Regions from separate parts of the Bradyrhizobium sp. WBAH42 genome, predicted to be linked through region 1. Evidence: riboswitches for the same ligand, from Rfam matches in the RefSeq annotation. Region 1 holds a riboswitch; the other holds the start of a gene.

Evidence for each region. Region 1 has a riboswitch for glycine ahead of gcvT (glycine cleavage system aminomethyltransferase GcvT). Riboswitches for the same ligand answer to the same signal wherever they lie in the genome.
Region 2: linked by a shared signal. The riboswitch ahead of DCG74_RS37825 (D-amino acid dehydrogenase) and the one ahead of gcvT (glycine cleavage system aminomethyltransferase GcvT) in region 1 are both predicted to bind glycine.

Annotation. Positions count from the first base shown of each region.
Region 1 covers NZ_CP036533.1:6,270,245-6,285,021, forward strand. Annotated here, with positions in the region: gene DCG74_RS29635 (OsmC family protein) at 1-114, opposite strand, end outside; gene DCG74_RS29640 (TetR/AcrR family transcriptional regulator) at 362-1,009, shown strand; gene DCG74_RS29645 (lipopolysaccharide assembly protein LapB) at 1,111-2,382, opposite strand; gene DCG74_RS29650 (TrmJ/YjtD family RNA methyltransferase) at 2,601-3,800, opposite strand; gene DCG74_RS29655 (NADP-dependent isocitrate dehydrogenase) at 4,156-5,370, shown strand; gene DCG74_RS29660 (DUF3455 domain-containing protein) at 5,496-5,996, shown strand; gene DCG74_RS29665 (cyclic nucleotide-gated ion channel) at 6,001-7,227, opposite strand; gene alaS (alanine--tRNA ligase) at 7,234-9,912, opposite strand; glycine riboswitch at 10,147-10,238, shown strand; gene gcvT (glycine cleavage system aminomethyltransferase GcvT) at 10,384-11,529, shown strand; gene gcvH (glycine cleavage system protein GcvH) at 11,540-11,908, shown strand; gene gcvP (aminomethyl-transferring glycine dehydrogenase) at 11,926-14,777, shown strand, end outside.
Region 2 covers NZ_CP036533.1:8,078,848-8,093,624, forward strand. Annotated here, with positions in the region: partial or broken gene DCG74_RS37790 (PLP-dependent transferase) at 589-763, shown strand; gene DCG74_RS37795 (hypothetical protein) at 1,141-1,509, opposite strand; gene DCG74_RS37800 (acetoacetate decarboxylase family protein) at 2,404-2,598, shown strand; partial or broken gene DCG74_RS37805 (transposase) at 2,673-3,167, shown strand; one part of gene DCG74_RS37810 (IS3 family transposase) at 3,234-3,483, shown strand; one part of gene DCG74_RS37810 (IS3 family transposase) at 3,483-4,423, shown strand; partial or broken gene DCG74_RS37815 (ParB/RepB/Spo0J family partition protein) at 5,139-7,104, shown strand; partial or broken gene DCG74_RS37820 (M20/M25/M40 family metallo-hydrolase) at 7,295-7,447, shown strand; glycine riboswitch at 7,540-7,646, shown strand; glycine riboswitch at 7,650-7,765, shown strand; gene DCG74_RS37825 (D-amino acid dehydrogenase) at 7,834-9,135, shown strand; gene DCG74_RS37830 (AraC family transcriptional regulator) at 9,377-10,225, opposite strand; gene DCG74_RS37835 (M20/M25/M40 family metallo-hydrolase) at 10,293-10,727, shown strand; gene DCG74_RS37840 (M20/M25/M40 family metallo-hydrolase) at 10,718-11,482, shown strand; gene DCG74_RS37845 (aminotransferase class I/II-fold pyridoxal phosphate-dependent enzyme) at 11,479-12,609, shown strand; gene DCG74_RS37850 (cupin domain-containing protein) at 12,711-13,211, opposite strand; gene DCG74_RS37855 (DUF3100 domain-containing protein) at 13,275-14,777, shown strand, end outside.

The sequences.
Region 1 (14,777 bases):
GGTCTTGATGACCTTCGGATTTGCCTTGCCGTTGGCAATCAGTTGCTCGAGCCCGTTCTTGTCGATGGGCGCGAGGCACCCCGTCAGCACTGTCTTCTGAACGACGGCAGTCATCAGTCTTCTCCCTGGCAGAAGTGGAAATCGGCAGGATACCGAACGGTCTGTTTCCTTGCATGGAGCGTGCCAGAGCCCGCGAAAAACAAAAGGCGAAGCTTTGGAGCCGCTTAAGCCTTCCTGCCTGCGGATTGGTCAGCCGGTCCTTGCTCAAAGGCGATGCAGACCGGCCAGGCTCTGCGAATCTTTTCAGCGCCAAACAGATGCGGCTTGCTGATGCGGCACGGCTGCGGGTAAGTTTGAGTCCATGGCAAAGACGTCATCGAGAAAGAATTCGCCCCATACTGCCGCCGCCGAGGACGAGTCGGCACGCGGTCGCCTCTTGAGCGCGGCGACGCATCTGTTCTGCAAGAACGGCATCAACGCCACCGGCATCGATGCGATCATCGAGGAGGCCGGCACCGCCAAGACCACGCTCTACAAATTGTTCGGCTCCAAGACCAACCTCGTCAACGCGGTGCTGGAGAGCGAAGGCAAGCAATGGCGCGAATGGTTCATCGGCGCCATGGAGCAAGGCGGCGGCGATGCGCAGGCGAAGCTGACGCGCATCTTCCCCGCACTGAAGAGCTGGTTCGCCGAAGAGCGCTTCTACGGCTGCCCCTTCATCAACGCCGTCGGCGAGCACGACAAGGACGCAAAACAGTTCCGCAACATCGCGCTGAAGCACAAGAAGATCGTGCTCGGCCACATCGAGAAGCTCGCCGGCGAGCTCGGCTCAGCCGAGCCCGCGGTGCTGGCGCATCAGCTCGGCCTCATCATCGACGGCGCCATCGTCGCCGCGATGATCTCGCGCGACCCGGGCGTCGCGGATACGGCGGCGCTCACGGCCGGCCCCCTGCTCGGCCAGGCGAAGGCGAAGAAGAAGCGCGCGGCGGATCAGCTGGAGGCGGTCTAAACGCGCTGGTCTCGTAGCCCGCATGGAGCGCAGCGGATGCGGGAACACTGTCCCGGATTGCGCTTTGCTCGTTCCAAGCTGGGAAGACTCTACGCCGCAAATCAGGGTTTCGTTTCGAGCTTGTGAAGCTCGGCGTTAGCCGCGGCCCATTCCACAAAGCGCTTCGGACACTCGTCCGCGGCTGCGCGCATCAGGCGCACGGCTTGATCAGCTCCCCGCTGTAGCGCCAGCTCGCCAGCATAGAAGTTCGCTTCGCAGACCTGCTCCCTTGTCTTCCGCGTGGAGTCATCTTGCGCGAACTTGAGCAATGCTTCGAAAGTGATCTCGCCCAGGAAGAAGCGAACGATGGGCGCGGGCCAACGTGACGGGTCGATCAGCTTTGCGGCTTCACCGAGCTCACTCCCGCTGCCGCTCTTTCGCTGCGCGAGATCGAACCACAGCTGCGTGTAGGCATCCTTCCGGTCCAGTTCGTTCGATCGACGAAGGTCGGCAAGTGCCTCCGTCAGATGGCCGGATTGGAAGTGGACGGCCCCACGCAAGCGATGGAAGCTGGGGTTATTGGGATTGATCTCGATTGCCAGGTCCAGGTCCGATAATGCCTTTCCGAGATCGCCTTGGACCTGAAAAACCCTGGCTCGGCCGACATAAGGCCGCGGGTCCTTCGGGTTAAGCTGGACCGCGCGGTCGAAGTCGGACAATGAAAGATCGGTCTGGCCCCGCGCGAGATAGATGTCGGCCCGGCAGAATTGGCCGATCCAATGGTCCGGGCCGATCACGATCGCCCGCGCACAATCGGCTAAGGCGCGATCCGACTCGCCCCTTGTCTCATAGGCAAAGCTGCGGCCGATAAGGGCATGGACATTATCTGGATGTATCCGAAGGGCCCGGTCATAGTCGATGATCGCGCGATCGACATCGTCCTTCAGGTTCAGCCGCGCACGCCCAAGATACGCATAGGTATTGTTGCGATCGAGCTCGATGACCTTGTCGTAATCCGCAAGCGCGGCTTCGTGGTCGCGCCTCTGGACGTATATGGAAGCCCTCGCGAGGCGCGCGTTCAGATTGCCCGGATTACGCTCAATGATCTCGTTGTAGTCCGCTATCGCAGGGTCGATCTCGCCCTTCTGGCGGTAGAACATGGCGCGGCGGAAGCGCGCCATGACCACACCTTGCTGCATGCCCGTCCCCGCCGCCTGAACGATGGCGGTGCAGCCTGCGATCCTGTCATCGATGCTGAAATTGCCGGCCGCGTTACACTTGGAAGCCAACGGCATTTCCGCGCGAGCGCCTGATATCTCGAGCAAGGCAGTCAGCGCCAAAACACCGAAGCCTGCTGCCGCACAAATGAGTGTGCGGCCCACCATTCCAAACATGCAGTCCCCATCTCAATTCCCGGGGACTTCATAGCAACCGATTGCGCGTCTGCACAGCCTTTGGTTGCGGCACAAGGCGCAACTCGGGCGAGGATGAAGGTCTCGTAGGGTGGGCAAAGGCGCGCAGCGCCGTGCCCACCATCTCTATCAGCGTCGTCGATAGACATGGTGGGCACGCTTCGCTTTGCCCACCCTACGAGACCTCCACCCGACGAAACCTACGCACCCTGCTCGATCATCCCCTGCAGCCGCACCAGCTCCGCCTCGAGATCGCGCTCCACATCCGCCGCGCGAATGTCGAGCACCCGGTAGTCGCGCGCTTCGAGCCACGCCCGCCGCCCCGCCCGGTCCGCCGCGATCGCCTCGCCCTCGCCCGGGTTCACCAGCTCGATCGCGATCCGGTGCGGGAAGGAGACGAAGTCGGGGATGTGGCGCCCCACCGGGGTCTGGCGCTTGAACCCACCTGCGAAGCGGCGGTCGCGGGTGAGCGCCTGCCACAACAGTCGCTCGGCGTCGGTCGGGTTGCGGCGGAGCAGGCGAGCGAGGCCGCGCACGGTCGAGCCGCTGTCGGAGACGCCACCGCCCTGCCCGTGCTCGGCCAGCAGCGCGCGCAGGCGCGTGGCCTGCTCGCCGTCGAGCACGCCGCCCTTGGCCGGACCCTTGCGCCCCTCGGCGATCGCCATGATCACGCCGTGCAGGGTGTGCATGTCCTGCTTGGTCGGCTCCATCCGGGTGAAGATGTTGCGCAGGTTCACCAGCATGGTGTCGCGCTTCTCGGCCGGGCGCAAAAACTCGACCTTGTCGAGCTCGCGCACGAGGTTGTCGAAGAAGGCCTGCATCTGGTGCTGCGAGGCGCGCTCGGAGCGCTCCGGCATGGCGTGCGGCAGTTCGCCGGATGTCGCCCGCTTGAACCATTCATAGCCGATCAGCAGCACGGCCTGGGCGAGGTTGAGCGAGGCAAAGCCCGGATTGACCGGAAAGGTGATGATGCGGTTGGAGAGCCCGACCTCCTCGTTGGTCAGGCCCCAGCGCTCGCGGCCGAACAGGATGCCGGCCCTGCCGCCGGTCGCGACGTGCCCGGCGATCTCGGCCGCTGCAGCATCCGGCCCGACCACGGGCTTGGCCTGGTCGTGGGGACGCGCGGTGGTGGCGAACAGCAGGTCGAGGTCGGCGACCGCCTCTTCGACCGTGCTGAACAATTCGACCGTTTCCAGGATGTGGTCGGCGCCGGCCGCAGCCCGCTGGGCCGCGATGTTGGGCCAGCCGTCCCGGGGGTTGACGATGCGCAGGGCGCCGAGGGCAAAATTGCCCATGGCGCGCGCGGCCATGCCGATGTTCTCGCCGAGCTGCGGCTCGACCAGGATCACGATGGGACCGTCGAGGGAAAGGCCGGCTTTGCTCTTGTCAGTCCCCGACATCTCGCTCTGCTTTCACACTGTCTCTCAAGGCCTTGGCGAGGCCATCTTCAGGAATTGATTCAAGCCGGTCGTTCGAACTGGTCTTGGGCCGGCTCGGGCGCTGTCCGCCTGTCGTTTGCCTGTCCTGACAAAATTCTCAAGGGAAATAACGGCTTGGATTCGACTTTTGAAACTCGCCTGGAACGTGAGGCCGGCCCCGGCAGCGGCCCGGCCCGCCGCTTCCCGCCTGCGCAAGCTGGATGAGCTAAAAGTGCATAATCCCTTGGCTTTCGCCCGCCGCGCGGCGGTGCTAAGAGGCGGCGGATATTCACGCTGGCGCGCCAAAAGCGCCGTTCCCAAGAGGGCTTCCCCGATCATGGCAAAAATCAAGGTATCCAATCCCGTCGTCGAACTCGATGGCGACGAGATGACCCGGATCATCTGGCAGTACATCAAGGACAAGCTGATCAACCCGTTCCTGGATGTCGAGCTGCTCTATTTCGACCTGGGCATGGAATACCGCGACCACACCAACGATCAGGTGACCATCGACGCCGCCGAGGCGATCAAGAAGGTCGGCGTCGGCGTCAAGTGCGCCACCATCACCCCCGACGAGGCCCGGGTGAAGGAGTTCAACCTCAAGCAGATGTGGAAGTCGCCGAACGGCACCATCCGCAACATCCTCGGCGGCGTGATCTTCCGCGAGCCGATCATCTGCAAGAACGTGCCGCGCCTGGTTCCCGGCTGGACCAAGCCGATCATCATCGGCCGCCACGCCTATGGCGATCAGTACCGCGCCACCGACATCAAGTTCCCCGGCAAGGGCACCCTCTCGCTGAAGTTCGTCGGCGAGGACGGCACCGTGATCGAGAAGGAAGTGTTCAAGGCGCCCGGCGCCGGCGTCGCGATGGAGATGTACAATCTCGACGATTCCATCATCGACTTCGCCCGCGCCTCCTTCAATTACGGCCTGCTCCGTAATTACCCGGTGTACCTGTCGACCAAGAACACGATCCTCAAGGTCTATGACGGGCGCTTCAAGGACATCTTCCAGGACATCTTCGACCGCGAGTTCAAGAAGGAGTTCGACGCCAAGGGCCTGACCTACGAGCACCGCCTGATCGACGACATGGTCGCCTCGGCGCTGAAATGGTCCGGTGGCTATGTCTGGGCCTGCAAGAACTACGACGGCGACGTGCAGTCCGACACGGTCGCGCAGGGCTACGGCTCGCTCGGCCTGATGACCTCGGTGCTGCTGACCCCCGACGGCAAGACCGTTGAGGCCGAAGCCGCCCACGGCACCGTGACCCGTCACTACCGCGAGCACCAGAAGGGCAAGGAGACCTCGACCAACTCGATCGCGTCGATCTTCGCCTGGACCCGTGGCCTCGCCCACCGCGCCAAGCTCGACAACAATGCCGAGCTCGCCAAGTTCGCCGCCACGCTGGAGAAGGTCTGCGTCGACACCGTCGAGGCCGGCTACATGACCAAGGACCTCGCGCTCCTGGTCGGCGCCGACCAGCGCTGGCTCTCGACCACCGGCTTCCTCGACAAGGTCGCCGAGAACCTGACCAAGGAGCTGGCGGCGTAAGCTACCTGCCCCACCCGTCATTGCGAGCGCAGCGAAGCAATCCAGGATCCCTCCGCGGGGACAGTCTGGATTGCTTCGTCGCAAGAGCTCCTCGCAATGACGAGACCGTTGATCGAGGACCGTGCATGCCATCATTCATGAGCGTTGCGTTCGCGGTCTTCGCGCTGGCGAGTGCCCCTGCGCTGGCCGCCGAGCCGCTACCCAACGCCATCGCCGCCCCCGGCGAGACCATCGTGCTCAGCGTCCACGCCGAGGGCGCGCAGGTCTATGAGTGCAAGTCAGCCGCCGACGGCAAGCTCGCCTGGGCCTTCCGCGAGCCCGTCGCGACGCTGCTGTCTGAAGGCAAGACCGTTGGCCGCCACTATGCCGGCCCGAACTGGGAGCTCGCCGACGGTAGCGCCGTGGTCGGCAAGGCCGTCGGCAACGCACCGGGCGCAACGCCTGCCGATATCCCGTGGCTCAAGCTGGAAGTCGCCGCCCGCCGCGGCAGCGGCACGCTGACGCCGGTCACCACGGTCCAGCGCATCAACACCCATGGCGGCAAGCTCGACGGCGCTTGCGACAAGGCCGGCGAATTCAAAAGCGCGCCCTACGCGGCCGATTACGTCTTCCTGAAGAAGGGCTGACCGCTTAGCGGTCGGTGCCTTCCTTCTCCGCCTGCGCGAGCTCGGCGAGCGCGAGATCGCCGGTATCGGCGAGCCGCGCCTTTGCGGTTTCGTGGACGTGGGCAGCCAGCGTCGGCATGCGCGCGATCAGGGCATGAAAATCCTGGGCATCGAGCACGAGCAGCCGCGTCTTGCGCGTTGCCGTCACCGTGCCGCTGCGCTTCGTCTTGTGCAGCAGCGCGATCTCGCCGAAGAAGGTGCCGTCGGCGAGGCGCACATGCTGGTTCGGCAGCGCGATCTCGACCTCGCCGGCGGTGATGAAATACATCGACGAGGCGACATCGCCCCGTCGCACCAGGATCTCGCCCTGCTCGATGGTGCGCGCCCTGAGCAGGCGCATGATGTCGGCGATCTCCGCGGCGGAGAGGTGCGAGAACAGCGGCACCCGCGCCAGCATGCCCCAGGTGACGACGAAATCGCGCCGCTTCACCTCTTCGGCGAAGGCGGTCGAGATGATCGCGACCGGCAGCGCGATCATGGCAAAGCCTGCGATGATCGCGAAGGTCGAGACGAACTTGCCGAGCGGCGTCACCGGCACGACATCGCCATAGCCGACGGTGCCGAGCGTCACGATCGCCCACCACATCGCCTGCGGGATGGTGCCGAGCTTGTCGGGCTGCACGTCGCGCTCGATGGCGTAGAGCAGCGAGGCGAAGGTCAACACGGCGCCGATCAGGATGACGATGCAGCCGATCAGCGCGCGCCGCTCGGCATGCACCGCGGCGAGCAGCGAGCGCATCGCCGGCGAGTACCGTATCAGCTTGAAGAACGGCAGCACGCCGAGCGCTGCCAACGTCGCGTGCCGTCCCGTCGCGAGCACGATTGCCGCCGGCAGGAACGCCATCAGGTCGATGATGCCGAGCGCCGAGAAGACGTAGCCCAGCCGGTCGGACAGCGCCGAGCCCTTGCGCGGCGTATGGCCGGCCACGGTCCACAGCCGCGCCGCATATTCCAGCGCGAACACGATCACCGACAGGATGGTGATGCCCGCGAACAGCGTGCCGAACCGCGCGTCGAGCTCCGGCACCGAGGCGAGGATCATCGCGGCGACGTTGAGCACGATGACGCCGATGATGACCTGGATGAAGCGCGACCCGACCGAATAGGCCAAGGGGTCGTGCTCCAGCAATTCGTAGAGGCGATCCCTCAAGTCCGGATCGGAAAGCCCACGTCCTCGCGGAACGAGGCGCATGGGCCTTTAAGCGCCTGCCATCGCTTTTTCGATCGCGCTCAAGGCTTCGGACGCCTTGGCGCCATCGGGGCCGCCGGCCTGGGCCATGTCGGGCCGGCCGCCGCCGCCCTTGCCGCCGAGCGCCTCGGAGGCGATGCGCACCAGATTGACGGCGTTGAAGCGCGCGGTGAGGTCCTGCGTGACGCCGACCACGATTCCGGCCTTGCCGTCCTCAGTGACGCCGACGATGGCGACGACGCCCGAGCCGATCTGCTTCTTGCCGTCGTCGGCAAGGCTCTTGAGATCCTTCATCTCGATGCCTTCCACCGCACGCGCCATCAGCTTGACGCCGCCGGCCTCGCGCACGCCCGACGCTGCGCCGTTGCCGGCGGAGGCACCGCCGCCCATCGCCAGCTTCTTGCGGGCATCGGAGAGCTCGCGCTCGAGCTTCTTGCGCTCCTCCATCAGAGCGGCGATGCGCGCCGGCACGTCGTCGAGCGAGGTGCGCAGCTCGTTCGCCGCGGTCTTTGCCAGGGCCATGGTGTCGTTGGCGTGTTTTCGCGCGTAGTTGCCCGTCAGTGCCTCGATACGGCGCACGCCGGAGGCGACCGCGCTTTCGCTCGTGACCGTGATCAGGCCGATATCGCCGGTGCGCTTCACATGGGTGCCGCCGCAGAGCTCGACCGACCAGCCGAGCGCGTTGGCGCCGCGCTCGCGCGCGGTCCTGCCCATCGAGACGACGCGGACCTCGTCGCCATATTTCTCGCCGAACAGCGCGCGCGCCCCGGCCTCGCGGGCCTCGTCGACGCCCATGACGCGCGTGGTGACCTCGTCGTTCTCCAGCACCACGTCGTTGGCGATGTCCTCGACCCGGGCGAGCTCCTCGGCCGTGATCGGCTTCGGATGCACGAAGTCGAAGCGCAGCCGATCCGGCGCGACCATCGAGCCGCGCTGGGCGATGTGATCGCCGAGCACCTGGCGCAGCGCCTCGTGGATGATGTGGGTCGCGGAGTGATGGGCGCGGATGGTCGAGCGCCTGGAATGATCGACCTCGAGCTGCAGCGCCGTGCCGAGCTTCAACTCGCCACTCTCGACCGTGCCGATATGGACGAAGAGATCGCCGAGCTTCTTCTGCGTATCGGTGACGCGGACCTTGATGCCGCCCTCGCCCGAGAGCACGCCGGTATCGCCGACCTGGCCGCCCGACTCCGCATAGAACGGCGTCTGGTTCAGCAGAAGCGCGCCGGTCTCGCCGGCCTTGAGGCTCGCAACCTCGGCGCCGTCCTTGACCAGCGCGGAGACCACGCCTTCGGCGCTCTCGGTCTCGTAGCCGAGGAATTCGGTGGCGCCGAGCTTCTCGCGCAGCGGGAACCAGATCGCTTCGGACGCGGCCTCACCCGAGCCTTTCCAGGACTCGCGCGCCTTGGCCTTCTGGCGCTCCATCGCGTCGGTGAACGCCGCCTGGTCAACGCCGATGCCGCGCGACTTCAGCGCGTCCTGCGTCAGATCGAGCGGGAAGCCGTAGGTGTCGTACAGCGTGAAGGCGACGTCGCCGTCGAACATGTCGCCTTTCTTCAAGGACGCGCTCTTCTCGTCGAGGATGGCCAAGCCGCGCGAAAGAGTCTTGCGGAAGCGGGTCTCTTCCAGCCGCAGCGTTTCCTCGATCAGCTTTTCCGCGCGCATCAATTCCGGATAGGCCTGGCCCATCTCGCGCACCAGCGCCCAGACCAGGCGATGCATCAGCGGCTCCTTGGCGCCGAGCAGCTGCGCATGGCGCATCGCGCGGCGCATGATGCGGCGCAACACATAGCCGCGGCCCTCGTTCGAGGGCAGCACGCCGTCGGAGACGAGGAAGGCCGAGGAGCGCAAATGGTCGGCGATGACGCGGAACGAGGCGGCATTCTGCGCGGTCGGGCCGCTGCCGAGCGCGGACGCGGTGGCCTCGATCAGGTTGCGGAACAGGTCGGTCTCGAACACGCTCTCGACGCCCTGGAGGATGCAGGCCATGCGCTCCAGGCCCATGCCGGTGTCGATCGAGGGACGCGGCAGACCGACGCGCTCCTCCTTCGTCACCTGCTCGTATTGCATGAACACGAGATTCCAGAATTCGAGGAAGCGATCGCCGTCCTCTTCCGGCGAGCCGGGAGGTCCGCCCCAGATGTGCTCGCCGCGGTCGATGAAGATCTCCGAGCACGGGCCGCACGGCCCGGTGTCGCCCATCGCCCAGAAATTGTCCGAGGTCGGAATGCGGATGATGCGGTCCTCGGAGAAGCCGGCGATCTTCTTCCACAGACCCGCCGCCTCGTCGTCGGTGTGATAGACGGTGACGAGCAGCTTGTCCTTCTTCAGCCCGAACTCCTTGGTGATCAGCTTCCAGGCGAGCTCGATCGCGCGCTCCTTGAAGTAATCGCCGAACGAGAAATTGCCGAGCATCTCGAAGAAGGTGAGATGGCGCGCGGTGTAGCCGACATTGTCGAGGTCGTTGTGCTTGCCGCCGGCGCGCACGCATTTCTGCGAGGTGGTGGCGCGCTGGTAGGGCCGCTTCTCGACGCCGGTGAAGACGTTCTTGAACTGCACCATGCCGGCATTGGTGAACATCAACGTCGGGTCGTTGCGCGGCACGAGTGGCGAGGACGGCACGATCTCGTGGCCGTTCTCGGCAAAGTAGTTCAGAAAGGTCGACCTGATCTCGTTGACGCCGCTCATGTTCATCCAATCGGGTATGCTTGGGCCCGCTTCTCGCCGTCCAAACCGGACCGTTCAGGCTGATATCTGCGGGCCAAAGCGCTTTTAGACAAGGCCAGCTTCGCTGTCCAGAAACTGTGCAGGGAGATCAGAGGGTTGCCGCAGGCGCTCAATCCCCTTGCAATCCCGTTGGATAGGACGTGCGGACGCGTTGACAGGCTTGGCTCCCCTGTGGTCTCTACCCATCTGTATCGTACGGCCACGTCGGGAGAGACCGGCTACTAGTTAGCCGGCGCCGAAGGAGCAACCGCCCCGGAAACTCTCAGGCAAAAGGACCGCGTGGCTTTGACAGCATCTGGAAAGAGGCGCCGACGGGTGTAGACCCGGACAGCGTCCGCCGACGGGATAATACTCTCAGGCACAGCGACAGATGGGGCTTCGACTGGTGTCCATCGGGGAATCCTCCCCGGGGAACCGCCGAGGGCCCTCAAGATGCTAGCTCACGACCAAGACTCCCTGAAACGCACCCCCCTCTACGACCTCCACGTGTCCCTGGGCGGCAAGATGGTGCCGTTCGCGGGCTACGACATGCCCGTGCAGTACCCCGCGGGCGTGCTGAAGGAGCACCTCCATACCCGCACCAAAGCGGGCCTTTTCGACGTCTCCCACATGGGCCAGCTCGCGCTTCGGCCGAAGTCCGGCAAGGTGGAAGACGCTGCCCGCGCGCTGGAGCGGCTAGTGCCGCAGGATATCGTGGCGATCGCCGCGGGGCGGCAGCGCTACGCCCAGTTCACCAACGAAGACGGCGGCATTCTCGACGATCTCATGGTCGCCAATTTCGGCGATCACCTGTTCCTGGTGGTCAACGCCGCCTGCAAGGCCGAGGACGAGGCACATCTGCGCGCCAACCTGTCCGACGACTGCGTGATCGAGCAGCTTGCCGACCGCGCGCTGATCGCGCTGCAGGGTCCGAAGGCCGAAGCGGCGCTGGCGAAACTCTGTGCAGAGGCGCCGGCCATGACATTCATGGACGCCGGGCCGCACGAGGTCGCCGGCATCAAGTGTTTCGTCTCGCGCTCCGGCTACACCGGCGAGGACGGCTTCGAGATCTCGGTTCCATCAGGCGATGCCGAACGCCTCGCAAAAATGCTGCTGGCAAATCCCGACGTGCTCGCGATTGGCCTCGGGGCCCGCGACAGCCTGCGGCTGGAAGCCGGGCTCTGCCTGTACGGCCACGACATCGACACCACGACCACGCCGGTCGAGGCCGCGCTGGAATGGTCGGTGCAAAAAAGCCGCCGCACCGGCGGAGCGCGCGCCGGCGGCTTTCCCGGCGCTGCGAAGATCCTCGCCCATTTCGATAACGGCGCATCCCGCCGCCGCGTCGGCCTGCTCGCCCTGGGCCGCGCGCCAGTGCGCGAGGGCGCGCTGCTGTTTGCCGACGCTGCGGGTGGCGAGCCGATCGGACAAGTCACGTCGGGCGGTTTCGGCCCGAGCCTGAGCGCGCCGGTCGCGATGGGCTACGTGCCTGTGAGCCTCGCTGCGCTCGGCACAAAGCTCTTCGCCGAGGTGCGCGGCCAGCGGCTGCCCTTGCAGATTGCTGCAATGCCCTTCGTCAAAAACACCTACAAACGCTGAGGACGAGACAATGACCACGACGCTGTACACTTCCGACCATGAATGGCTCGCCATCGACGGCGACACCGCCACGGTCGGCATCACCGATTACGCCCAGCAGCAGCTCGGCGACGTCGTGTTCGTCGAATTGCCCAAGGTCGGCCGCAGCTTGAAGAAAGCCGAAGCCGCCGCCGTCGTGGAGTCGGTGAAGGCCGCCTCCGACGTCTACGCCCCTGTTACGGGCGAAGTGCTCGAGACCAACGAGGCCCTCGCCGCCGAGCCGGCGCTGATCAATTCGGATGCGCAAGGCGCGGCCTGGTTCTTCAAGATCAAGATTGCCGACAAAAGCGAGCTCGGCGGCCTCATGGATGAAGCCGCCTACAAGGCGCATACGGCTTAAGGACGATGGAGCAAGCGATGACCGCGCACCGCAAGACCAACGGCGACACCGCCGCCAGTTTCGTTCGCCGCCATATCGGCCCATCCGCGCGCGACGTCACCGCAATGCTGGAGGCCGTCAGCGCCAAGAGCGTCGATGCACTGATGGCGGAGACGCTGCCGGCCTCGATCCGGCAGACCTCCCCGCTCGATCTCGGCAAGCCGCTGAGCGAGACCGAGGCGATCGCGCATATGGCCGAGCTCGCAAGCCAGAACCAGGTCTTCACCTCGCTGATCGGCCAGGGCTATTCCGGCACCATCCTGCCCGCGGTGATCCAGCGCAACATCCTGGAGAACCCGGCCTGGTACACGGCCTACACGCCCTACCAGCCCGAGATCAGCCAGGGCCGGCTGGAAGCGCTGTTCAACTTCCAAACCATGATCTGCGACCTCACCGGGCTCGACGTCGCCAACGCCTCGCTGCTCGATGAAGCCACCGCGGCGGCCGAAGCCATGGCGCTCGCCGAGCGCCACTCGCAGGTCAAGGCCAAGGCCTTCTTCGTCGACAAGGACGTGCATCCTCAGACGCTGGCGGTGATGCGCACCCGCGCCGAGCCGCTGGGGTGGTCTCTGGTCGTCGGCGACCCCCTCACCGATCTCGACAAATCAGACGTGCTCGGCGCGCTGCTGCAATATCCGGGCTCTTCGGGCGCGCTGCGCGACCTCAGGCCGGCGATCGCCGCGCTGAAGGCCAAGGGCGCGCTCGCCATCGTCGCCGCGGACCTCTTGGCGCTGACCTTGCTCGCCTCGCCCGGCGAGTTAGGTGCCGACATCGCCATCGGCTCGGCGCAGCGCTTTGGCGTGCCGATGGGCTACGGCGGACCGCACGCCGCCTATATGGCGGTGCGCGATGCGTTGAAGCGCTCGCTGCCCGGCCGCATCGTCGGCCTTTCCGTGGATTCACGCGGGGCGCCGGCCTATCGGCTCGCGCTGCAGACCCGCGAGCAGCACATCCGCCGCGAGAAGGCGACCTCCAACATCTGCACCGCGCAGGTGCTGCTCGCCGTGATCGCCTCGATGTATGCGGTCTATCACGGCCCCGAGGGCCTGGCGCAGATCGCGCGCAACGTGCATCGCCGCGCCGCCGTGCTCGCAACCGGCTTGCGCAAGCTCGGCTTTGCGCCTGACAGCGAGACCTTCTTCGACACGCTCAGCGTCGATGCCGGCGGCAAGCGCGAGGAGATCGTCGCGCGCGCGCTCGCCGAGAAGATCAATCTCGGCGTCGGTGATACCGCGCTTCGCATCGCACTCGACGAGACCACGACGCCCGCGACGGTCGAAGCGGTCTGGCGCGCCTTCGGCGGCAAGCTTGCCTATGCCGAGATCGACGCCGAGACGCGCGAGGCGCTGCCGGACGAATTGAAGCGCGCCACGGCCTTCCTGACCCATCCGGTCTTCCATGCGCATCGCTCGGAGACCGACATGCTGCGCTACATGCGCAAGCTCAGTGATCGCGACCTCGCGCTCGACCGCGCCATGATCCCGCTGGGATCGTGCACCATGAAGCTGAACGCGACCACCGAGATGATGCCGCTGACCTGGCCGGAATTTGCCACGCTGCATCCGTTCGCCCCGCGCGAGCAGGCCAAGGGCTACCACGCGCTGTTCGCGCGGCTGGAGAAATGGCTCTGCGACATCACCGGCTATGACGCGATCTCGCTGCAGCCGAACTCGGGCGCGCAGGGCGAATATGCCGGGCTGCTCGCGATACGGGGCTACCATGCCGCGCGCGGACAGAGCCATCGCAAGATCTGCCTGATCCCCTCTTCCGCCCACGGCACCAATCCGGCTTCGGCCGCGATGGTCGGCATGGACGTGGTGGTGGTGTCTTGCGAGAAGAACGGCGACGTCGACGTCAATGATCTCCGCGCCAAGGCGGAGAAGCATGCGAACGATCTCGCCGCGGTGATGATCACCTATCCCTCGACCCACGGCGTGTTCGAGGAGCACATCCGCGATATCTGCGACATCGTGCACGGCCATGGCGGCCAGGTGTATCTCGACGGCGCCAACCTCAACGCGCAGGTCGGCCTCAGCAGGCCCGGCGAATACGGCGCCGACGTCAGCCATCTCAATCTGCACAAGACCTTCTGCATCCCGCATGGCGGCGGCGGCCCCGGCATGGGCCCGATCGGCGTCAAAGCGCATCTTGCCCCGTTCCTTCCCGGACACCCGACGACGCAAGCGGATGCGCCGGTCGGTCCGGTCTCGGCCGCGCCGTTCGGCTCGGCCTCGATCCTCACCATCTCTTACATCTACATCCTGATGATGGGCGGCGAAGGCCTGAAGCGCGCCACCGAGATCGCGATCCTCAACGCCAATTACATCGCAGCGCGTCTCGATCCGCATTTCCCGGTGCTCTACAAGAACGAGAAGGGCCGCGTCGCGCATGAGTGCATCGTCGATCCGCGTCCGCTCAAGACGACCAGCGGCGTCACCGTCGACGACATCGCAAAGCGCCTGATCGATTACGGCTTCCACGCTCCGACCATGAGCTTCCCGGTGCCGGGCACGCTGATGATCGAGCCGACCGAGTCGGAGTCGAAAGCCGAGCTGGATCGTTTCTGCGATGCCATGATCGCGATCCGGAAAGAAATCGCCGAGGTCGAGGCCGGCCGTTTCAAGATCGAAGCCTCGCCCCTGCGCCACGCCCCGCACACCGTGCACGACATCGCCGACGACGATTGGAAGCGCGCCTACACCCGCTCTGAGGGTTGCTTCCCCGACGGCGTCTCGCGCACCGACAAATATTGGTGCCCGGTCGGCCGTGTCGACAACGTCTACGGCGACCGCAACCTCGTGTGCTCCTGCCCGCCGGTCAGCGATTACGC
Region 2 (14,777 bases), 1.8 Mb from region 1:
CCGCATCGCGTGACTTACAACTACTACCAGAAACGGTGGTTCAGAGCTGCCCTGATTGTCTAAACCGAATTTCCGCATCGATAGGTGGAGCCTCTGCCGGTGCTAGGCCGCCATGCGGAGTGGTAGCGTAAGCGGAAAGGGGGTTTCAGGTCACTTGGTCTGTCGACCTTTCTCATCGACCACCACCCCGTAACATTTGGCCCTGATCGCCCTTGTGGCAGCTTATTGGACCGTGGGCCTGACCTCGCGGGATGTCAGTAACTTCGTTGGCGAAAGCATTGCGCGCTCGGCGGGAAAGCTCGGCGTCACAATCGGTTGATCCTTCCTGAGATCTGAACTATCCAGCAGCACTTATGCGCTTATTTTAAGTTTCCGGCGTCACCGACGCTGACAGTGCAGAGAAACTGTGCGGAGTAAGGAGGCGGCGGAATTTGCTGACTATGTGGCGACGGACTGACAACCTTGGGACGATGTGGTTTCTCGCATCGCCCTGACGACCATGCTGCGATGCAGGACCAGCTCATTGATGCAATGGGCGGAGAGTTCGACAACAGACTGGAGCAACAGCTCGCCGACAGAGGCTTGAGTGGAGCTGATTCTGATCTCGTCGAGGATGCCAAGCGAGAATTAGGTGCCGAGGCCCGCAAGGAAGGTCAAGGCGCTGCGCGACGCCATCGGCACCCAGCTCGATCCGCATTCCTGCTGGATGATCAACCGCTCGCTCGAGACGCTCAGCCTGCGGATGGAGAAAGCCGATGCGAATGATTGCCGCCGACGATGTCGAACGAGAAAGTCGACCCGCGCCGATCGTGTGTGTGAGGAACACACGCCGTGGTAAAGGGTAAGAGCGAGGACTGCGCAAACCAAGCGCCTCAGTTCGCGTGTGACGGATAGCTCGCAATCTTGCGAGTGAGCTGCCAAAGCTCGACCCTATTGGTGTCGGCTAACTGCTGTGCTCGCTGCTTAGCCGCTTCCTCATCAGCGCAAATCAGCCTTACGCAGTGCACTACATTCCCGTCGGGCTCGAACAAGTAGACCATGAACTCCTCGATCGAAGGGCTTCCAGTCACGCGCCGGCCGTGACTTTGAAGGTTATTGCTTGGTCCGATGGCGCTGCGTGCATGCCTTTGGTGGAGGTAGTCATCGCTCATGCTTAGCTGATCGCGACAACCGGCCGGCGTATTGCCCAGTTGCAAAGTTCCTGCATGGACATCGCTCGGATCTTAATTCCCGCCGGTTGCGCTCGACGATAGCTAGAATCAATTCTTCGGTGGCGATCAGAGCCAGCTCCATTTTTTCCTTAACAATAGTCGACGTATCTCGACCGATACTGTCGAGATGGTTCAGGGCCACCGCTTTGAAGCTATGGGCTAGGCGCTCCTCGGCATCGTCGCGTGCATAGTCTATAATAGTATCCAGGTGGGCGACGATTTGAGCCCGTTGCTCGGTCGGTTTTGGACCGTCAAGCAACGTTATCGCTCGAATAAATGCCTCTTCAATAGGGATCATATCAGGTTTCCTTTGTTGCTGGATTGGAAGCCGCAGTAGCTCGCGCCGGTGCTGCAGATTAGCGAGGCTCGACGCGCAAAGGCAACTCCTCAGAAAAAGGAGTTGATGTTGCGTAATCTTGAGGGGCGACCATCATCGGCATGGATCGATGTGCGGCGGGGGCGAGGCAATGCAGCGATCAACCGGGGTGGTGTCCTAATTAGGCACCTTCAAATCACACCAACGAATTGGCCCCGGGCGATGGTGCCCGAGGTCTTTCACCTAGATGAGACTGCAATTTCTGCACACTACATCGCCAAACTGCTCCGCATTCAGTTCAAGGTGGATGGCGCGCCGTATGGCGCTCGCCTTCACGAACAACGACTGGGAGCATTAGTTTAGTCAAGCCGGACACGAATTCGATAGCTTTGCGAGCATCCTCATCCCGCTGTCTCCGCGTTTCGTCATGTGGGACTTTCAATATTCTATGTCATCAAACAAACAAGCGGAAGGCAAGAAGACAAGCGAAGTTGTCGGCGGGCTCTTGTACTCCAGTTCGACATCTGCAGCCGAGCAGTCCGTCTAGCACCCATAAAGGGAAGATGGCATCGACTTTGCAAGCAGCACAAAACTGAGGTGCAAGGCGGCCTCCGACTTCACTATAAGACGACGGACGCGTAAGCCCGATGCGAGGCCGCACATTGCACTCTCTTCATGATGCGTCCACAATCAGATGCCTTGGTGAGATGAGTCAGCTGCATGTCCGATCTCAAGAGCGAGGAGGGGTGCGATGCCCGACGTTGAAGGTATTGCGTTTGATGCGCCCCTCTACCATGGGAGCAAAGACCGTGGCAGCACGTTCCTGCGCTGGCGAGCCATAAACCTTATATTTAGCGTGGGCAGGTTCGCCATCTATTGCCGAACGGGTTAGTACCGTCAGCAAACCCAGGAATCGCCATTGTTGGCGTCGCGAGCTATCCCTCAAGCACAGTGGGGTCATACGTGGAGTGCTATTCAGGAATTCAAGTTAGTAAATCTGCCGGTCAGATTGGCTTTTACATTCCTTACATGTACGTGACAACGAATGGAGCTATCGCCCACAGTTGGTGACGGCGGGAATCGGGAAGGCGGCATATCGTGGGGGTGCTTGACGCCTCCACTTCTCCACCAAGGAGCGATATGCCGTGTCCCGCGATAACGTCATTCAGCTGATTCAGTCAGGAATCTTCGACGATCAACTCACAGAAGTCCTGCGCAACGGGGCCCGTGCCCTGCTCGCGAAGGCGGTCGAGGCCGAGGTCGCAGACTTTCTCGGCCAGCATGCCGATTTGAAGGCCCAGGATGGCCACCAGCGCGTCGTCCGCCACGGTCACCTGCCGGAGCGCGAGGTGATACCGGTATCGTCCGGTCGCCGTCCGCCAGCCGCGTGTACGCGATCGCGAGGCCGCCGCTGCCGATCCTGGCCGCATCCGGTTCTCGCCGTCGATCCTGCCGCCCTACATGCGCCGCTCGAAGTCGATCGAGACGCTGTTGCCAATCCTTTATCTGGAGGGGATTTCGACTGGCTGACTTCTCCGAGGCGCTGGCGGCGCTGCTTGGCAAGGATGACTGCCGGGTTGTCAGCATCCGCCATCGGCCGACTGAAGGACGGTTGGATCGACGAGCACGCCGCGTGGCAGAATGACCTTGCCCCCGGGGCTTAATCCAGTTTGAAGTTCGTTCTGGCCCACGACGAGGACCAGAGCATGAAGCGTAGCCGCTTTACGGAAGAGCAGATTATCGGGATCTTGAAGGAGCACGAGGTCGGGGTGTCGGTCGCCGATCTATGCCGCAAGCACGGCGTGAGCGACGCCAGCATCTACAAATGGAAGGCCAAGTACGGCGGGATGGACGTCTCCGAGGCCAAGCGGCTGAGGACGCTGGAGGACGAGAACACGAAGCTGAAGCGGCTCCTGGCTGACGCCATGCTGGACAATGCGGCGTTGAAGGACCTTTTGGGAAAGAAGTGGTGACGCCCGCGGCCAAGCGGAAGGCTGTCGCGCATCTCGTGGATGCCCACGGGATGAGCGAACGGCGGGCGTGTAAAGCCATCGGCTGCTGCCGCATGACCATGAGATATCGGACGACCCGAGAGGATGATGCCGGCGTTCGCCAGCGCATGAAGGCGATCGCCCAGGAGCGCCGCCGCTTCGGCTATCGGCGCCTGCATGTTCTGCTCAGGCGGGAGGGCTTTGCGATCAACCACAAGAAGGTATTCCGGCTGTACCGGGAAGAGAAGTTGGTGGTGCGCCGCCGTGGCGGCCGCAAGCGGGCGATCGGGACCCGGGCGCCGATGACGGTGCCGATGGCACCGAACGACCGCTGGTCACTGGACTTCGTCTCCGATCAGCTCACGGATGGCCGCCGCTTCCGCATCTTGACCGTGGTCGATGACTGTACCCGCGAGTGCTTGGCGCTGGTGGCCGATACCTCGCTCTCCGGGGCCCGGGTGGCGCGGGAGTTGGATCGGCTGGTCATGGAGCGCGGCAAGCCAAAGATGGTGGTCAGCGACAACGGCACCGAACTTACCAGCAACGCCATCCTGACCTGGGCCGATCGGAGCCGCGTCGCCTGGCATTATATCGCTCCGGGCAAGCCCATGCAGCATGGCTTCATCGAAAGCTTCAACGGTCGGCTCCGGGATGAATTGCTGAACGAGACGCTGTTCACGTCGCTGGCTCAGACCCGCGTCGCGCTCGGATTCTGGCGCGCCGATTATAACTACACACGACCGCACTCACAGCTCGGATGGAAGACACCCTCCGAGTTCGCCTTCACCTGCCACCCGCGCCGGGATCTGGCGCTGCGCTATGCCGATGGCTCCGCGCCAGCTCCCGTCGCTACCACCGCCCAACTGGGCAAATCCAATGGCTTGAGCGAACTCAGAACTGGATAAAATCTGGGGGCAAGGTCAATTGGCTGCCGTTTCCACGACACTTGATGAACGTATCGCAGGTAACCTCGCCCAGGCGTTCGCGCTGGCTCAAAGCGCCCGATCGCGCCGCCACGTTCGTTCGGTTAGTGCTTCCCGCTGACTACCGCTCGGTTGAGCATCTCAAAAAGTGGAAGCCTCCACAGTGGGATGATGCCGTCTTCGCTCCACCCTACATGGCGTCTACGCTAGCTCTAGCCTCTCAAAGAGATGGAGAATGAAGATGTTGCGCATCCTACTCAATTCCTAGCTTCGAATCTATTTCTGGTTCTTACTTCGTGGGCTGCTCTCGCAGGTGGTCCTGTGTCTTGAACGTGATTGGAAGGCGGTAAAGCGCTCCTTGAGGCAAGCCGCCTAAGGGGCTCCGCCCCTCGCGCGTCAGGGTAAAGCGCCGGCCAAAACCGGCGCCGCCCCGAGCGGTCTCCCCGGTCTTCCGCGCTATTTTCTGATCACTCACTCTCCTGAACGCCTGGCATGCGCCCGTGCAGACCCGCTCTTGCGAGCGGCCCTTCGTGCGGGTGATCCCCCTCCGCTCGGTTCGCCCTGGCACTTGCTACCCCCGGTCTAGCCGACGGGCAGGGGCGCAGGCGCGGAGTGCGCCTTGCACCCATGAAAGCCGAAAAGGGAGATTGATCATGTCGGCCAAGCACGTTGAAACCATCCTGAGAGCGGGACGGAAATTTTCGCTCCACTCAACAAACTCAAAAAGTCGCCGAAGAACGCGCGCAAGATGCCGCACAGTGAAGCAGCGATTGAGGCCTATGCGGCTAGCATCGCCGCCAAGGGTATCTTGCAAAATCTGGTGGTTGAGCCCGAGTTGAACGGAGAAGGAGCGCCCACGGGGTTCTATTTCGTGACCATCGGCGAGGGCAGGCGGCTTGCCCAGCTTCTGCGAGTGAAGCGGAAGGAGATTAAGAAGACCGAACCCATCCGCTGCATCGTCGATACCGCGAACGATCCGCACGAAATCAGCCTGGACGAAAACGTCACTCGCGAAAACATGCATCCCGCCGATCAGTTCGAAGCCTTCAAGAAGCTGGCGGAAGAGCGGGGCTTCGGCGCAGAGGAAATTGCCGCCCGTTTCGGCGTGACGCCGCATGTTGTGCGTCAACGCCTGCGGATCGGCGCGGTCTCCCCGAAACTGATGCAGGTCTATCGCGATGGCGATCTGACCCTTGAACAGTTGATGGCCTTCGCCATCACCGACGATCATGCCCGGCAGGAAGGCGTCTACGAGCGGCTGTCTTATAACCGCGACGCCAGCACCATCCGCCGCATGCTCACCGAAACCCACGTCGCCGCAATCGATCGCCGCGCGCGCTTTGTCGGGATGGAGGCCTACACGGAAGCAGGCGGCTCGATCCTTCGCGACCTCTTCACCGAAGATCGCGGCGGGTATCTGGAAGACGTAGCGCTGCTCGATTTGCTGGTGACTGCAAAGCTCGGCCGTGAGGCCGATGCCGTGCGGGCAGCCGAGGGCTGGAAATGGACGGAGGTCCAGCTTGATTTCCCGCATGCGCACGGCATGCGGCCGACCTACCCGCATCAGGTTGAGCTTTCGGCGGAAGATCAGGCCGCTCTTACAACGGTGCAGACGGCATTCGACCGGTTGACGGAAGAGCATCAGGGGGCCGAAGAACTTGCTGACGACGTGGATGCGCGGTTCGGCGAACTTGAGGCCGAAATCGAGCGGCTGGAAGCGAAGCGGCAGGCCTACGATCCTGATGACATCGCGCGTGGTGGCGCGTTCGTGATCCTCAATCACGACGGGACCATTCGGATCGAGCGCGGGTTCATCCGCCCGGCAGACGAGAAGCCCCAGGCCGACACCGAGGAGGGGATCGACGCGCAGACGCCGAACGAGGGCGGCGAGACAGATGGCCCAACGTCGCAGGGCGATGATGGAGAAGAAGTCGTTGCCGAGAAAGAGGACGACGACCGACCGCTATCTGACGTTCTCGTTCGGGACCTCACCGCACATCGCACCTTGGGACTGCGTCAATTTGAGCGAACAACCCGCAACTGCCATCGTGGCGGTGACGCATGCGCTCGCCGCCCAAATTTTCTATCTCGGTGCGGATGCGCATGTGGTCGGCATCCAGCCGATCAAGACAGATTTGGCTGGGCACGCGGACGGCATCGAGGATACACCGACCGGCATGGCTTGGGCGGATCGCCATGCCAATTGGGCAAGGCAAATGCCCCGGGACGTCATCAGCCTTTGGACCTTCGTGGCGGAACTCGACCACGATAGCCGCATGGCCTTGTTTGCGCATTGCACGGCATTGACCGTCAACGCGCTCAGATTGCCGTGGGAGCGGCGACCGCAGGCATTGGCAACGGCCGATCGGCTGGCGGAAGCTGTGTCTCTCGACATGACCGGATACTGGCGGCCGACGGTGCGCAGCTATCTGGGTCGCGTCACCAAAGCGCGCATTCTGGAGGCGGTTTGCGAAGGCGTGAGCGGCGAGGCGGCCGAACGTATGGTGGATATGAAGAAGGTCGAGATGGCGGAAGCCGCCGCACAATTGCTGGCAGGGACCGGTTGGCTGCCCTCCCTGCTAAGAACGGCCGAGCCAGAGACTCGGTCGGCTTCGCCAAATGGGCCGCAAGGTGGTGAAGCATATTCGGAGGCGGCGGAGTGACACCAGAGGAGGGGCTGCGCGAGCGGTCCCGGCCAGTTCAAGAAAGTTTCGGCCGCACGCCGATCAGGCGCGCGGCCGTTTCGGCTTTAGGCGAAGCAACAACCGTTTCAAGAGAGGAAATCCGCGTCGTCAATGAGACCATGAAGGTGACCAGCGAGTTCACGCCCGGCGTGGAACCAAACGCCGGCACGACGGCAACTTCACCGGCGCGATGGGCAATCCTACGCTCGGCGGCCCCGGCGTTCGCGGCGCTGATGCGCATACACTCAACGAACACATCGAGGTCGACTGCCTCGCCGACCGCGGCCGCCTCATGGCTGCGCTGCTGGCGATGCTGGACTGACATCGATTTGCACTGCACAACACGATGGCATTGCCGGATCGAATTTTAGGCTTGTCCAATTTTGAGGCTTCGCCTACGGTCCGGCCGTCCAAGGCGACGATGCGGGAGAGATCGAAGCAATTGCATTCGTGCAGTTGGCTTCGGCGCCGACGGAGCAACCGCCCCGGAAACTCTCAGGCAAAAGGACCGTATCGTCAGGACGATCTGGAGAGAGACGGACATGGCCGCTGATCAAGGGCCGTGACGTCCACCGAAGGGGATAGTTCGCTTGCGGGCCCAGGCCCGATGCGGATCAAGCTCTCAGGTACCGTGACAGATGGGGCGCTGAAGCAGCCGGTTTCACCGGCGGTTCGGCGACTCTAACCCACGGGAGCCTGAAGACCATTATGCCTCACATTGCGATCATTGGCGCCGGCATCACCGGCGTGACGACGGCCTATGCCCTGCTCGAACGTGGCTACCGGGTGACTGTACTCGACAGGCATCGCTACGCCGCGATGGAAACCTCGTTCGCCAATGGCGGACAGCTCTCCGCCAGCAACGCGGAAGTCTGGAACAGCGCCGCGACCATCCTCAAGGGGTTGCGCTGGATGCTTCGAAGCGACGCGCCGCTCCTGATGAATCCGAAGCCGAGCTGGCACAAATATTCCTGGATCGGCGAATTCGTCGGCAACATCGGCCGCTATCGCGCCAACACCATCGAGACCACGCGGCTCGCCATCGAGGCGCGCAAGCATCTGTTCTCGATCGCCGAGCGCGAGAAAATCGCCTTCGATCTCGAACGCCGCGGCATCCTGCATGTCTATCACGACAAGGCGGGTTTCGAAACGGGCCTGCGGGTCAACACGCTGCTGCAACAAGGCGGGCTCGACCGCCGGCCGGTGACGACGGACGAAATCCGCAGCCTCGAGCCTGCGCTGCAGACGGCCTGCTATGGCGGCTTCTTCACGCCATCGGATGCGACCGGCGATATCCACAAGTTCACCCGCGGGCTCGCCGACGCCTGCATCCGCCGCGGCGCGGCCTTCATCCACGAAGCCGATGTCGATGCGATCTCGCGCGGCGATGACGGCTTCCGCATCGGCTGGAGAGAAGCCGCTTCGCCCGATGCTGACATCGCGAGGCGGCACGAGTTACAGGCGAATGGAATCGTGATTTGCGCCGGCGTGGCGAGCCGCCACTTCGCCGGCATGCTCAACGATCGCGTCAACGTCTATCCGGTAAAGGGCTATTCGATCACCGTGCAGCTCGATGCCCCGCAAGGCCGGGACGCTGCACCGACCGTCAGCCTGCTCGATGAAGCTGCGAAGATCGTTACCAGCCGGCTCGGCGCCGACCGCTTCCGCGTCGCGGGCACCGCCGAGTTCAACGGCTTCAACCGCGATATTCGCGCCGACCGGATCCAGCCGCTGGTCGACTGGGTGCGGCAGCATTTCCCCGGCATCGATACCTCAAAGGTCGTGCCATGGGCGGGCTTGCGTCCGATGATGCCGAACATGATGCCGGTGGTGCGTGCCGGCCGGATCCCCGGCGTGTTCTACAATACGGGCCATGGTCATCTCGGCTGGACCCTGTCTGCCGCGACCGCACAGATGGTGGCAGGAGCGGTCGATGACTGGCGCGACCCCGACGCGCCTTCAATGGTCCCGTCCGGCACCGGGCGCACGGCGATCTCGGCGTCTTGCTGATCTCAAACACGCCAAGGCTCGAGATGATCGGTCTGACCCTTGATCTCGCCCGTTGCGATCGACGTGCGCGGGGTACCAGTGCTTCGCAGACAAGAAATGGTTGTGTCGCGCCGCTCCAAGTATTGCTGTCTCAAACGGAGCCGGTTGCAGGTAAGCCCGCTCCGCCTGTGCTCAATGAGTGCAGTCCGCTAAAAGACGGGATTGAAGATCAGTTTGCACTGTTTGGCATGTTGATGCGTACTCAGGCCACCGCTCTCTTAAGCATCCCGGGCGTAAATCCGTGAGCGGCGCGAAATATTCTGGAGAGATGGCTTTGATCCGCGAAGCCGGCTCCGACGGCCGCATCGGCCAGACTTGCTCCAGCCTCAATCAAGGCGTTTGCGCGCCGAAGTCGGCGATCACGAATGAAAGCGGCTGGGGTAAGGCCAGCCACCTTCTTGAAGTCGCGAATGACCTGAAAACGAGTAACACCGGCAGCCGCCGCAAGTTGTTGCAGATCAATACTGAAACACAATCTTTTTTCGACTAACTCTTGGTAGACAGCCATTCGACGCCGGGCATTTGAATGCTCGACGAATTCCGGAGGGCTTTGCGGATGCGTATGCCGCAAGATGAGATGGCGCAAGGAGACCAGCATCGCCGTCTCGGCCGCCAGTATGTCATCGCTCCGCGACAACCGATGAGCCAGTGCCATCGCATCCCTCAGTTGCGGATCGTCTATCGCCGACTGCCGAAATATAGGAGATTCGCTGCGGCCGAGCTCCACCGCGACGTGTGTCAGGAACTCTACTTGAGGATAGAAGGTGCGATAGGACCAGCCATCGGGGCATCCAGACTCCCCATCGTGCCATTCCTCGGGGTTGACCACGAGCAGTGTACCCGTTGGTGCAACGACGGTTTCTCGACCAATTTTGACGCGTTCAGCGCCTGCGGTGATTAGCGCAATGACGTAGTTTGGATGAGTATGGCGGTCATACCGGTGCTTCGTGAACTTTGCCTTCAAGAGACCCAGGTCACGGAAGCGCGGGTGGCGCCAGAACTCTTGCTCTTCTTGCAAGTCCTTGCTCATCGGCTGGTCAATCTCGTTCAAGACTCCTGCGGCGCGAAGCCATCTCATTCCTTGAGATTTGAGATGATCGCACACCAGGAGCAAGCCAATGCTGCATAATGACCCGATCGCGGTGATATCACCAGAGGTGATCGCCTGGCGGCATCAGATCCATGCCAATCCAGAACTTGGCTTCCAGGAGAATGAGACGGCGCGCTTCGTAGCTGATCAATTGCGAAGCTTTGGCCTTGAGGTGCATGAACGGATCGCCGGCACCGGCGTTGTTGGCGTGCTGAAGAACGGGAGTGGCAAGCGGGCCATCGGCCTGCGGGCCGAGCTGGACGCGCTGCCCATCGTCGAGCGAACCGGTCTCCCCTACGCCTCCAAACGTCAGGGTTTGATGCATGCCTGTGGACATGATGGCCACACGGCGATGCTACTTGGTTCCGCTAAGCTTCTGAGTGAGAATCCCAATTTTTTGATGGCACTGTCTACTTCGTCTTCCAACCTGCGGAAGAGAACGACGGCGGGAGCATGCGTATGATCGAGGATGGCGTCTTTGAAAGGTTCCCAGTCGAAGCCATGTATGCCGTACACAACTGGCCAGGCCAAAAATTCGGCACGATCGCCACTCGCGTCGGGCCCCAGATGGCGGCAGTCGACAATTTCGGTTTGGTTTTCTCGGGGTTCGGCGCCGATGCGGCCATGCCGCATTTGGGCGATGATCCTATTCTTGCGGCCGGGGCATTTATCAACGCGGTGCAACGCATTGTCAGCCGTTCGGTCGACCCGCAAATGCCCCTCGTTGTCAGCCTTACCCAAGTCCACGGCGGGAATGTCGGCAACATCATTCCCAACGAGATGAGGCTCCAAGGGAAATGCCGCTTCTTCGACCCGACCCTTTCGGCGCATTGCGAGAAGTTGTTGGATCAGATTGCTCTAGGCATCGCCGCTTCGTACGGCGTCCATGGAAAGCTCGACTATAGGAGGGGCTATCCTCCCGTGGTGAACACGGCAGAGGCCGTAGCGCTAGCGACAGCGACCGCCGCTCGGGTCGTGGGTCAAGAAAATACCTTAATTGATTTCAGCCCCAGCCTCGGCTGCGAGAATTTCGCTTTCATGATTAGGGCGGTCGGCGGCTCCTATGCGTGGATCGGCTCGGGCGAGGTTGGCCCCGGCGAAGGGCTTCATGGCGATCGATACGTCTTCAATGACGGCATCGTGCCGATCGTATTGCGGTACTGGACTGAACTTGTTGCTCGGGCGCTGCCTCGTACCCTAGATGAGGCCCTTTCATGATGATCGATGCAGCAGGCAGAAAGATCATCAGCGAACGTCGCGGCGGTAGGATCATCGTCAATGGCGCCGACACGGTCATGCTCGGTTCCAATGACTATCTCGGTCTTTCCCTTGATGAGCGAGTCCTCGCTGCGACGAGCGAGGCGATTAAGCTTTATGGGACCGGGACTGGAGTCTATCCCGCTTTTGCGACGACGGTCCTTCATGAGGAGTTGCGCCAAACTCTCGCGTCCTTCCTCCAAGTGGAAGATGTTCTCCTATTTTCGTCAGGCGGCTGCGCCAACGCCGGCGTCCTGACCACGCTCGCCGAAGCGGGCGACGTCATTATCTCCGACCGATTGAACCACGCTAGTATTATCGATGGGTGCCGACTCAGCCGCGCCGACGTGCTTCCCTACAAGAATCGAGACATTAACGACCTCGAGGTCGTGTTGCGGAAGACTACCAAGGCGCGCCGCCGGCTTATCGTCACGGATGGCGTTTTCAGTATGGAAGGAGGCGCCGCTCCGCTGCAAGAGATCTATGCGCTCGCGTTGCGATACGATGCTCAACTGATGGTCGACGAGGCACATGCGCTAGGTGTTGTCGGGCCGAATGGCCGGGGGACGGCGCCCTTCCGTGGCCTACCCAACGGTTCTATGGGGCTCGTGTTGACCGGTTCATTCTCAAAGGCGCTGGGCGGCGCCAGCGGAGGCTTCGTCGCCGGCTCGAACGATGTCGTTTCTCGGCTCAGGGCTCATAGCCGAAGCTTTATCTTCACCATGGGCATGACGACAGCAAATGCTGCAGCAGCACTCGCCGCACTCAAAATCTGCCAATCTGATCCCGCGCTCCTAGATCGCCTGTCGGCCAACCTCGCTTATCTGCGGGCCAGCTTCCACTCTCATGACCTGCCGTTTCTGGACAGCGACAGCGCAATCACCGCTTTAATGATCGGGGGCGAGGATCGAGCTCGGCGGATTTCCTCTACACTTAGTGGCAAAGGCGTCTATGCGCCGGCGATGACATATCCCGTAGTCGCGGAAGGTCGAGCTCGCCTTCGAATTCAGGTGAGCGCCGCCCATGCTGTAGCAGATCTTGATCACGCCGCCCTTCTGATTGCCGACCTGCTGAACGGTTCAGCCTAGCGTCTTGTTTAGTTCATTCAGCGCGGCGAAGTGCAAATGTCACACAGACTCGACAAGTCGACGACAGAAGTGTCGATGCATGCTCTATGGCTGTCAATTGGCTACGAGCCCGCCCTCGGCGGATAGCGAAGGCCGTACGAAGTTGCGGCTTCCTTCATGCTGGTCACGTCCTGAACCGAACGGAGAGCAGCCTCGCGGGAAGCCAATACATCGTTGGAATCAGCGATTCCAACCTCCGCGATGAAACGTTCCAGTCCGGCTGGCGCATAGATCACCAAGACTTCGGCACTTTCAGCGCCTACAGGATCAAAGCTATAGGCAAGCCCAGGCTCGACATGCAGAAAATCGCCGCGGCGCAATTGCTTCTTCTGTCCCGCTATCGTGAACTCCAACTCGCCACGGAGGATATAGAAGGCCTCCGCCTCAGCGCCATGAGCATGCTCGGAGGCACCCGCTCCCTTTTCAATGAGGGAATGAGACAATGTGTAGCGGCCGTTGGTTTCGGCCTCACCCGCGATTATTGATTGCCGCTGGCCACCGATCCAAAACGTCCGGCGTTGATGCGAGTTAACGAGAGTAAACGGCGGCGTGTGATCGCTCATTGTTGAAAATCCTAGTGTTCCTTGCAGCCTCCCGGAGGCTTGCAGCGTTATTACCGAGCCGTCTTGGATGATTGGGACCAGCACGGCAAATCGCCATCTGCAACTTTGTGCCGGACGTCAAAAAAGGCCCGTTCGATCCAAGACGGTGCGATCCACTTCTCTAGTTATTTCCCGACTGTGGTGATTGGCCTGGAGGCAATCACTCACCAACTACAGGAGGGAGTGATGGAGATGAAGCTCGCGGCTTTGCCGCGTGTTGCGCAATCGCTGGATCTGGTCAAGCTCTTAGTGTTTGCAGCAATTTGCGTCGCGATGGCTGAATTGGCGGGGCCGGTGACGATTCCGCTCGGCGGCGCGTACCGGATTACATTGTTGCCGTTCCTGTGGGCGATGCTGATCGGAGTGGTCTGGGGCATCGCATCGCCGCGACTTCCGGGTGCCCTGAGATTAGATATGAATTTGCAGCGGCTTGCGAGCCTCGGGCTTCAGCTTGCTCTATTGCTATTCATTGCGAAGCTCGGTTTGCTAGTCGGTGGCTCATTGCCGAGAATCCTTGATGCAGGATGGGCGCTGATGTTCCAGGAGTTTGGCCATTTCTTCGGTACGGCAATGGTCGGGCTGCCGATCGCGCTGCTGCTTGGTATCAAACGCGAAGCGATTGGTGCAACGTTTTCGGTCGGGCGCGAGCCGAGCTTAGCCATTATCGGCGAACGTTACGGGATGGACAGCCCCGAAGGCCGCGGAGTGCTGGCCGAGTATATCACAGGCACTGTATTTGGAACGATCTTCATCTCTCTATTTGCCTCGCTCGTAACTAGCTTAGGCATCTTTCACCCTCGCGCTCTGGCAATGGGCGCCGGTATGGGGTCGGGTAGCTTGATGGCAGCAGCAGCAAGCGCAATCTCGGCTCAGCAGAGTCCCGAAATAGCCAAGGAAGTGGCTGCCTTCGCGGCAGCCAGCAATCTAATCACGACCACGATCGGGACCTATTTCACACTCTTCCTTTCCCTTCCTTTCACGGTTTGGGCCTATGCGGTCTTGGAGCCGATCTTCCGGCGCGGCGCTTGCAAGCCAGTAGTGGAAACCTATTCGGATGGGCTCTCGGACGCTGTCGGTCGTTTGCAGGACGAACAAAAGCTTTCGAATGCTCAAATAGTGCTGGTTTGGGTCGGAGTTGGCTTGATCGCCCTTGCAGCGAACTACCTCGCTTTCAGGACATTGCCCGACTATTCCACCGTGGCAGGTCTTGCGGTTATTCTCAGCTGTGTCGCAGTCGGATACGTAATGTACAGGGCCGCGGGGGGAGTGTTCCCTGCCGTACTCTCGGTGTCTCTCCTAGCAATGGTATTGACGTTTCCGACGACGCCTTACGCCGCCGACGTCGCCGCTGTCACCAATCGCATCAATTTTCTGGCACTGGCGACACCCGTTATCGCGCTCGCCGGCCTGTCGATTTCAAAGGATCTTCCAGCATTCCGCAAGCTCGGCTGGCGTATCGTGGTCGTCTCGCTGGCGGCGAACGCTGGCACGTTTGTTGGCGGCGCCTTCGTCGCGCAGATCTTCATG